Regions from separate parts of the Arthrobacter sp. 2YAF22_2 genome, predicted to be linked through region 2. Evidence: riboswitches for the same ligand, from Rfam matches in the RefSeq annotation. Region 2 holds a riboswitch; the other holds the start of a gene.
What was found. A riboswitch is a leader RNA that binds a small molecule or an ion and turns the genes downstream of it on or off. The one in region 2 is predicted to bind S-adenosylmethionine.
Positions count from the first base shown of each region.

Region 1: another riboswitch for S-adenosylmethionine. It lies ahead of AB4Y86_RS04590 (aminotransferase class V-fold PLP-dependent enzyme); the one in region 2 lies ahead of metX (homoserine O-acetyltransferase MetX).

Region 1 is NZ_JBFRFD010000066.1:5,153-9,702, forward strand. Features, by position in the region: gene AB4Y86_RS04585 (class I SAM-dependent methyltransferase) at 9-767, opposite strand; gene AB4Y86_RS04590 (aminotransferase class V-fold PLP-dependent enzyme) at 862-2,280, opposite strand; SAM riboswitch class IV at 2,315-2,428, opposite strand; gene hisN (histidinol-phosphatase) at 2,531-3,343, opposite strand; gene rsgA (ribosome small subunit-dependent GTPase A) at 3,426-4,541, opposite strand; partial or broken gene AB4Y86_RS04605 (hypothetical protein) at 4,525-4,550, opposite strand, start outside.
Region 2 is NZ_JBFRFD010000412.1:901-3,279, reverse strand. Features, by position in the region: gene metX (homoserine O-acetyltransferase MetX) at 1-1,158, opposite strand, end outside; SAM riboswitch class IV at 1,170-1,285, opposite strand; gene AB4Y86_RS15025 (bifunctional o-acetylhomoserine/o-acetylserine sulfhydrylase) at 1,345-2,379, opposite strand, start outside.

The DNA of each region.
Region 1 (4,550 bases), on a different contig from region 2:
GTGCGTACTCAGGCCTTGGCGGCGCGCCAGGTCTGCGTCAGGTAGGGCAGCGGCAGAATCTCGCCGACCCCATGCCCTAGGTGCACGTGGAGGTACCAGTCGAGGTTGCCGAGCACCTTGGCGCGGGTGTCCTCGCCGGCGCGCAGGTAGTAGCTGCGGGACTTGGCCAGTTCCAGGATGTCCTGCGTGCTCACGGGCTCCTCCCAACGGGTCAGGTGGCTCTCCAGTCCGGTGAATTCGGGGCCGAGCGGGGGTTTGAAGTGCGGTTTGTGGACGTCGCCGGCGTGCATGATCCGGGACAGCCGGTGGACCCAGGGGACTGAGGTGTCGAGCTGGTTCCAGATCAGGCCCAGAACCCCGTGCGGGCGCAGGATCCGCGCCACTTCGGTGCTGGCCAGGAGCGGATCGCACCAGTGCCAGGCCTGCGCCACGGTAACTAGGTCGTACGACTGCGCGGCCAGGCCAGTGTGTTCGGCGGTGCCTTCGACGGCGGTGACGCCCGGCAGGGCCCGGCGCAGCTGCTCGAGCATGTCCAGGGACGGATCGACGGCGACCGTGCGCAGCCCCCGTTCAACCAACAGCGCCGTGAACTTTCCGGTGCCGGCCCCCAGATCGACGGCGTCGCGGGCCGCGGCCGGGACCAGCCAGTCGGCCGAGTCCTCCGGGTAGCCGGGCCGGACCCGGTCGTAATGCTCGCCGCCGTCCTGGAAGCTCCGGCCGAGCTCGCGCCGCCGGTCATGGTGCAATTTGGGGCCGCCGCGTGCCAGTGCGCTCTCCTTCGGCAGCTGAAGCTGGATACCTACCGAATTTACCGCACGCAGCAGGCGGCGGTGCCCCAGCTCCCGGTGCCGGCCTGGTGTACTAGTCGAGGGTGCAGGGGGCGGCGCCGGCCGTGCCGGGCGTGTTGGGTGCCCACTGCGGGTAGCTGCGGGTGTCGTTGGCCGGCACCCAGCGGCCGGCGTCGACGACATAGTCCCAGCCGAGGCCGTTCCGCCGCAGCTCCTGCAGCCCGTCGAGCAGCCGCCGGGCGTCATCGAGCCGGGACCCCAGGCCAAGGCTGGCGCGCAGCGACCCCGCGGGCAGCCCGAGCCGCTTCAGCAGCGGGTGCGCGCAGAACCGGCCGTCGCGCAGGCCGATTCCGTGTTCCGCGGACAGATACGCGGCGACCAGGCCGGCGTCGTAACCGGCGACCGAGAAGTTCACGACGCCGATCGTCCCCGGGCCCGCCGACAGGGCGGTGTCCTCGAAGATGTGGTGCACGCTCACGCCGTCGATCTGTCCCAGCCCCTCGACCAGGAAGGTGCGGATGGCATCTTCATGGGCGTGCCACTGCTGCTCGTCGAGTGCCTCGATCACCTGGCCGGCACGGGCCAGCGCGGCGGCGCCGAGGACGTTCGGGGACCCGGCCTCGTGGCGGGCCGGCCCGGTGGTCCAGCTCACGCTGTCCAGCCGGGCGTCCCGCACCGCACCGCCGCCGGCCAGGTGCGGCGTGCCGGCGTCGAGCCAGTCCGGCCGGCCCACCAGTACACCGGCGCCGAACGGGGCGTAGAGCTTGTGGCCGGAGAAGGCAAGGTAGTCGACGTCGTCCGCGGCGATGTTGATGCGGCGGTGCGGGGCCAGCTGGGCGGCGTCGACCGCGATCCGGGCGCCGAATTCGTGCGCGAGGGCAGCCAGCTCACGGATCGGCAGGATTTCGCCGGTGACGTTGGAGGCGCCGGTGACGGCCAGCAGGTTTACCCCGCCCCGGGCGAGTTCCGTCCGGAGCTGCGCCAGGGTGAGGGCCAGCGTGGGGGCCGCCACGACGCTGCGGTGCGGGACGCCCTGCCAGGGCAGCAGGTTGGCGTGGTGCTCGATGTCCAGGTAAAGCACCTCGCCCGTGTGCCGGCCGCCGGCGACAGGCAGGCAGCCGGCCAGCAGGTTCAGCGAGTCGGTCGTGTTCCGGGTGAAGATCACCGAATCGTCCGGACGGCCGCCGACAAAGCCGCGGACGATGTTGCGGGCATTTTCGTACACCGAGGTGCTCAGCTGGGACGCATACCCGGCGCCCCGGTGGACGCTGGCGTAGTACGGCAGGATTTCGTTCAGGTAGGCGGAAACCACGGAGAGTGCCGGGGCCGAGGCGCCGTAGTCCAGGTTCGCGTAGCGGACCTCGCCGCCCCGGATCAGCGGAGCCAGGATTTCGGCACCGGAGACCGCAGACAGCGGCCGGCGACCGGCGTCGAAGCGTGTCTCCGAAAGTTCCGGGCCGGCGGGGTGGGTGGGGATGGTGGCAGTCGTCATGGGACCTCGCTCGAAAAGGACCCCGCTGACAGGGGATCCGCGCTTGCCGTGTCCGCTCCGGACCGGCCAGGTCGTCACCCGGGGCACCCCGCCGCGAATGGAGGGTTGCCGGCCAGCAAACCGGGGTTTAGCGCTGGCACTCGTGACCTGTGTCGAGCCTAGGACATGGCCGCCGCACGGAAAAGGATGGCCGCAGTGTGTTGCAGTGTGTTACGCCATCCGGCCGCCGGTCCGCCCGCGGCACGGTCCCTTAAAGCAGGTCGTCGAGTCCCGGGTTCAGGCGCTTGAGGACCTCCGAGTGCAGGATCGAGTTGGTGGCAAGCGCGTTGCCGCCAAAGGGGCCATCCTCGCCCTCAAGCGAGGTGAAGCGGCCGCCGGCCTCCGTCACGATCGGAACCAGGGCCGCCATGTCGTAGAGGTTGAGTTCGGGCTCGCAGGCGATGTCGACAGCGCCTTCGGCTACGAGGCAGTAGGACCAGAAATCGCCGTAGGCGCGGGTGCGCCAGACTTCCTCGGTCAGGCCGAGGAACTCGTCAAGGTTCCCGCGCTGCTTCCAGCCGCCCAGGCTCGAGTAGGACAGCGACGCGTCCGCGAGCCGGGACACGTTGGAGACCTTCAGCCGGGTGGCGGCCGCCAGCGAGCGGCCCATGTACGCGCCGGCGCCCTTGGCAGCCCACCAGCGCTTGCCCAGCGCCGGTGCGCTGACGACGCCGACCACGGGTTCGCCCTCATCAACGAGGGCGATCAGGGTGGCCCAGACGGGGACGCCGCGGACGAAGTTCTTGGTGCCGTCGATCGGGTCGATGATCCAGCGGCGCGAGCCGTGGCCGGAGCTGCCGAACTCCTCGCCGAGGACGGCGTCACGCGGGCGGGACCGGGACAGCTGGCCGCGGATGGCCTCCTCGGCGGACTTGTCGGCGTCTGTCACCGGGGTGAGGTCCGGCTTCGTCTCGATCCGAAGGTCGAGCGCCTTGAAGCGGCTCATGGTCTGGGAATCCACGGAATCTGCCAGTACATGGGCAAGGCGCAGGTCATCGTTGTAGCTCGAAGCGGGTTGACTCATGGTTCCAAACTACCGTCAAAACCGGCCGCGGACGGGGAGGCCACGTCGCCGCCCGCCGCGGAGAAACTGTGGCGATGTGTTGTTAGGAGACGCTTCCGAGTTCCTTGGATTCCTGGGCTTCCATCCGCGGATCGGTGCCGAGCAGCCGGCGCAGCGACGCGAGCCGGGCCGGACCGGACGGGCCGGCGTGGCCGGACAGCACCCACGCGTCCACCCCACAGTTGACCGCCGCCGTGTCGTGCTTGCAGCCCCGCTCGCAGTCCTCGGTGCCGGGCGCCAGATCCGGGAAGGAGCGCAGAATCCGGTCCGGGTCCACGTGGGCCAGCCCGAAGGAACGGATGCCCGGGGTATCGATGATCCAGCTGCCTGCGGGTGCGTCGTTGACCTTCAGCGCCAGCGCGGAGGAGGACGTGTGGCGGCCACGGCCGGTGACCGCGTTGACGCCGCCGGTGGCCCGTTCGGCCCCGGTCAGCGCGTTCACCATGGTGGACTTGCCGACGCCGGAGTGGCCCAGCATGACAGTGACCTTGCCGTCCAGGCAGGCCCGCAGCTGCGAGACCGCGGCCTTGTCCAGCCGGGCAGACAGGCCGTCGTCGGAGCGGGCGTCGATGCCGGACGCGGCCGAATCCGCAGTCCTGGATATGATCACCGGAAAGTCGAGGTGCTCGTAGTTGGCGAGGAGTTCGGCGGGGTCTTTGACGTCCGCCTTGGTGACAAGCAGCAGCGGCTCGATCCCGGCGTCGTAGGCGGCCACCAGGGCGCGGTCGATGAAGCCGGTGCGCGGTTCCGGGTTCGCCGCGGCCACGACGACGACGAGCTGGTCGGCGTTCGCGACGACGGCACGTTCGATCGGGTCCGTGTCGTCGGCGCTGCGGCGCAGCAGGGTCCTGCGGTCCTGGATCTTGACCAGCCGCGCCAGCGAGTCGGTCTCGCCGCTCACGTCGCCGACGAGCGAGACGAAATCCCCGGCGACCACCGGATTGCGGCGCAATTCCCGGGCGCGGGCGGCGATGACCGTGCGTTCATCTTCGGTGCCTTCGCCCACGACGGCGGTGTAGCGGCCGCGGTCCACGGTGATGATCCGCCCGGTGACGGCGTCGTCATGGCTGGGCCGATCCTTGGTGCGGGGCCGGGAGCCCTTCTTGTTGGGCCTGATGCGGACGTCGGACTCGTCCCAGGAGTCAGTGCTGCGGGCCAACTGCGGCGT
Region 2 (2,379 bases):
GATCTCGGTCAGGAAGCCGTCATGGCCGATCGGAGCCTCGATCACATGCACCGAAACGTCTCCCGGCAGGGCGTCGGCGAGTTCACGGGACTGGGCCGGGAAGTACAGCCGGTCCGAGTCCACGGCGGCCACGAGGAACTCAGCGGTGGCCCTTGAGAGGGCCTTCCTAAGGCTTCCGCGGCCGCGGCTGATGTCGTGGCTCATTAGCGCCTCGGTGATGGCGATGTAGCTGTTGGCATCGAAGCGGCGCACGAGTTTGTTGCCCTGGTGGTCCAGGTAGCTCTCCACCTGGTAGCGGCCCCGGCCGGCCAGCGACCCGGCTTCGAGCGGGGTCTCGGCCGCCTGCGGCTTCCGCCCGAAGCGGCCGTCCAGTTCGGCGGCGGAACGGTAGGTGATGTGGGCGATCCGGCGGGCCAGGGCCAGACCGGCATGCGGTTCCGGGCCGCCGTAGTAGTCGCCGCCGTTGAAGTTGGGGTCCTGGCGGATGGCCAGGGTCTGGGCCTGGGCGAACGCAATCTGCTCGGCCGTGCTGCTGGCCCCCACCGAGATCACGGCGCAACGCCGGACCCGTTCCGGGTAACTGACCGCCCATTCGAGGGCGCGCGCTCCCCCGAGGGAACCGCCCAGTACGGCGTGCCAGCTGCCGATCCCCAGGGCGTCCGCGAGGCGGGCCTCGGCGGCGGTGCTGTCCCGGAGGGTGACCAGCGGGAAGCGCGAGCCCCAGGGCCTGCCGTCCGGTGCCYGCGTCGAGGGCCCGGTGGAGCCGTAGCAGCCACCAAGGATATTGATAGAAACCACGAAGTACCGGTCCGTGTCCACGGGCGCGCCGCGGCCAGCCAGCTGCTCCCACCAGCCCGGTTCCTCGCCGGCACCCCGGGTGACATGGGCGTCTCCGGTCAGGGCGTGCTCGATCAAGACCGCGTTGGAGGCGTCAGCATTGAGCGTTCCCCAGGTCTCGTAGGCGAGCGTGACATCCGGCAGGGTGGCGCCGGATTCAAGGGCCAGGGAGCCGATCCGGTGGAGGCGCACCGTCCCGTCCGGGACGGACGCGGCCCCTGTGCCTTTCGTCGTTTGGTGGCCCGTCACGTCATGGCCCGTCGCTTCGCGGCTGGTTGCTGTGCTGTCGGGTGCACCCGTGCGGGCGGCGGCAATCGTCATGTGCGGACCTATCTTTGCGCTTGCCCGCCGTCAGCTGACCGACAGGCCAGGTCTTCACCCGGGGCACCCCGCCGCAGGAGGAGGGTTGCCGGCCAGCAAGCCGGGGCTGTCGCTGGCACTCATGACCTGCCCKGAGTCTACGAAACACGGCCGGGCAAGCGCGAAGATTGTGACGGCTGTGTGACCTCAGGCGGTTTTGGCCGCCCGGAAGCCGGCGTCAAGGTCAGCGATGATGTCGTCGATGTGTTCCAGCCCCACTGACAGCCGGACCAGGCCGGGGTTCACCCCGGCAACCGTCTGCTGTTCGGGCGAGAGCTGGCTGTGCGTGGTCGACGCCGGGTGGATGACCAGGGACCGCACGTCACCGATGTTCGCCACGTGGGAATGGAGTTCGAGGGCATCGACGAAACGTTTGCCGGCCTCCGCTCCGCCGGCGATGTTGAAGGCCACGACGGCGCCGGTACCCTTCGGGCCGTACTTGCGCCCGCGCTCGTACCAGGGGCTGGACGGCAGTCCGGCGTAGGCGACGGATTCGACGTCGTCCCTTGCCTCCAGCCATTCGGCCACCTTGACGGRGTTGGCGACATGCCGCTCCACCCTCAGGCTCAGCGTCTCGATGCCCTGGGCGATGAGGAAGGCGTTGAACGGCGAGACGGCCGAGCCGAGGTCGCGCAGCAGCTGGACGCGGGCCTTGAGGATGAAGGAGAGGTTTGCGCCCAGCGCCCCGTCGGCCCCGAGGTCGCGGGCGTAGACCAGGCCGTTATACGTGGGGTCCGGGGTGTTGAAGCCGGGGAAGCGCTCGGGGTCCTTGCCGAAGTCGAAGTTGCCGGAGTCCACGATCACGCCGCCGATCGCGGTGCCGTGGCCGCCAAGGTACTTGGTGGCCGAATGGACCACGACATCGGCGCCCCACTCGATCGGCCGGATCAGGTAGGGGGTGGAGAGCGTGTTGTCCACGATCAGCGGTACCCCGGCCCGGTGGGCCACGTCTGCGACGCCTTCGAGGTCCAGCACGTCCTGCCGCGGGTTGGAGACCACCTCGCCGAAGAACAGCTTGGTGTTCGGCTGCACGGCGTCCCGCCACTGTTCCAGGTTGTCCGGGTCTTCCACAAAGGTCACCGAGATGCCGAACTTCTTCAGTGTGTGCGCCAGCAGGTTGTAGGTGCCGCCATACAGGCTGGGGCTGGCGACCACGTGGTCCCCGGCTTCGGCGATGTTGAG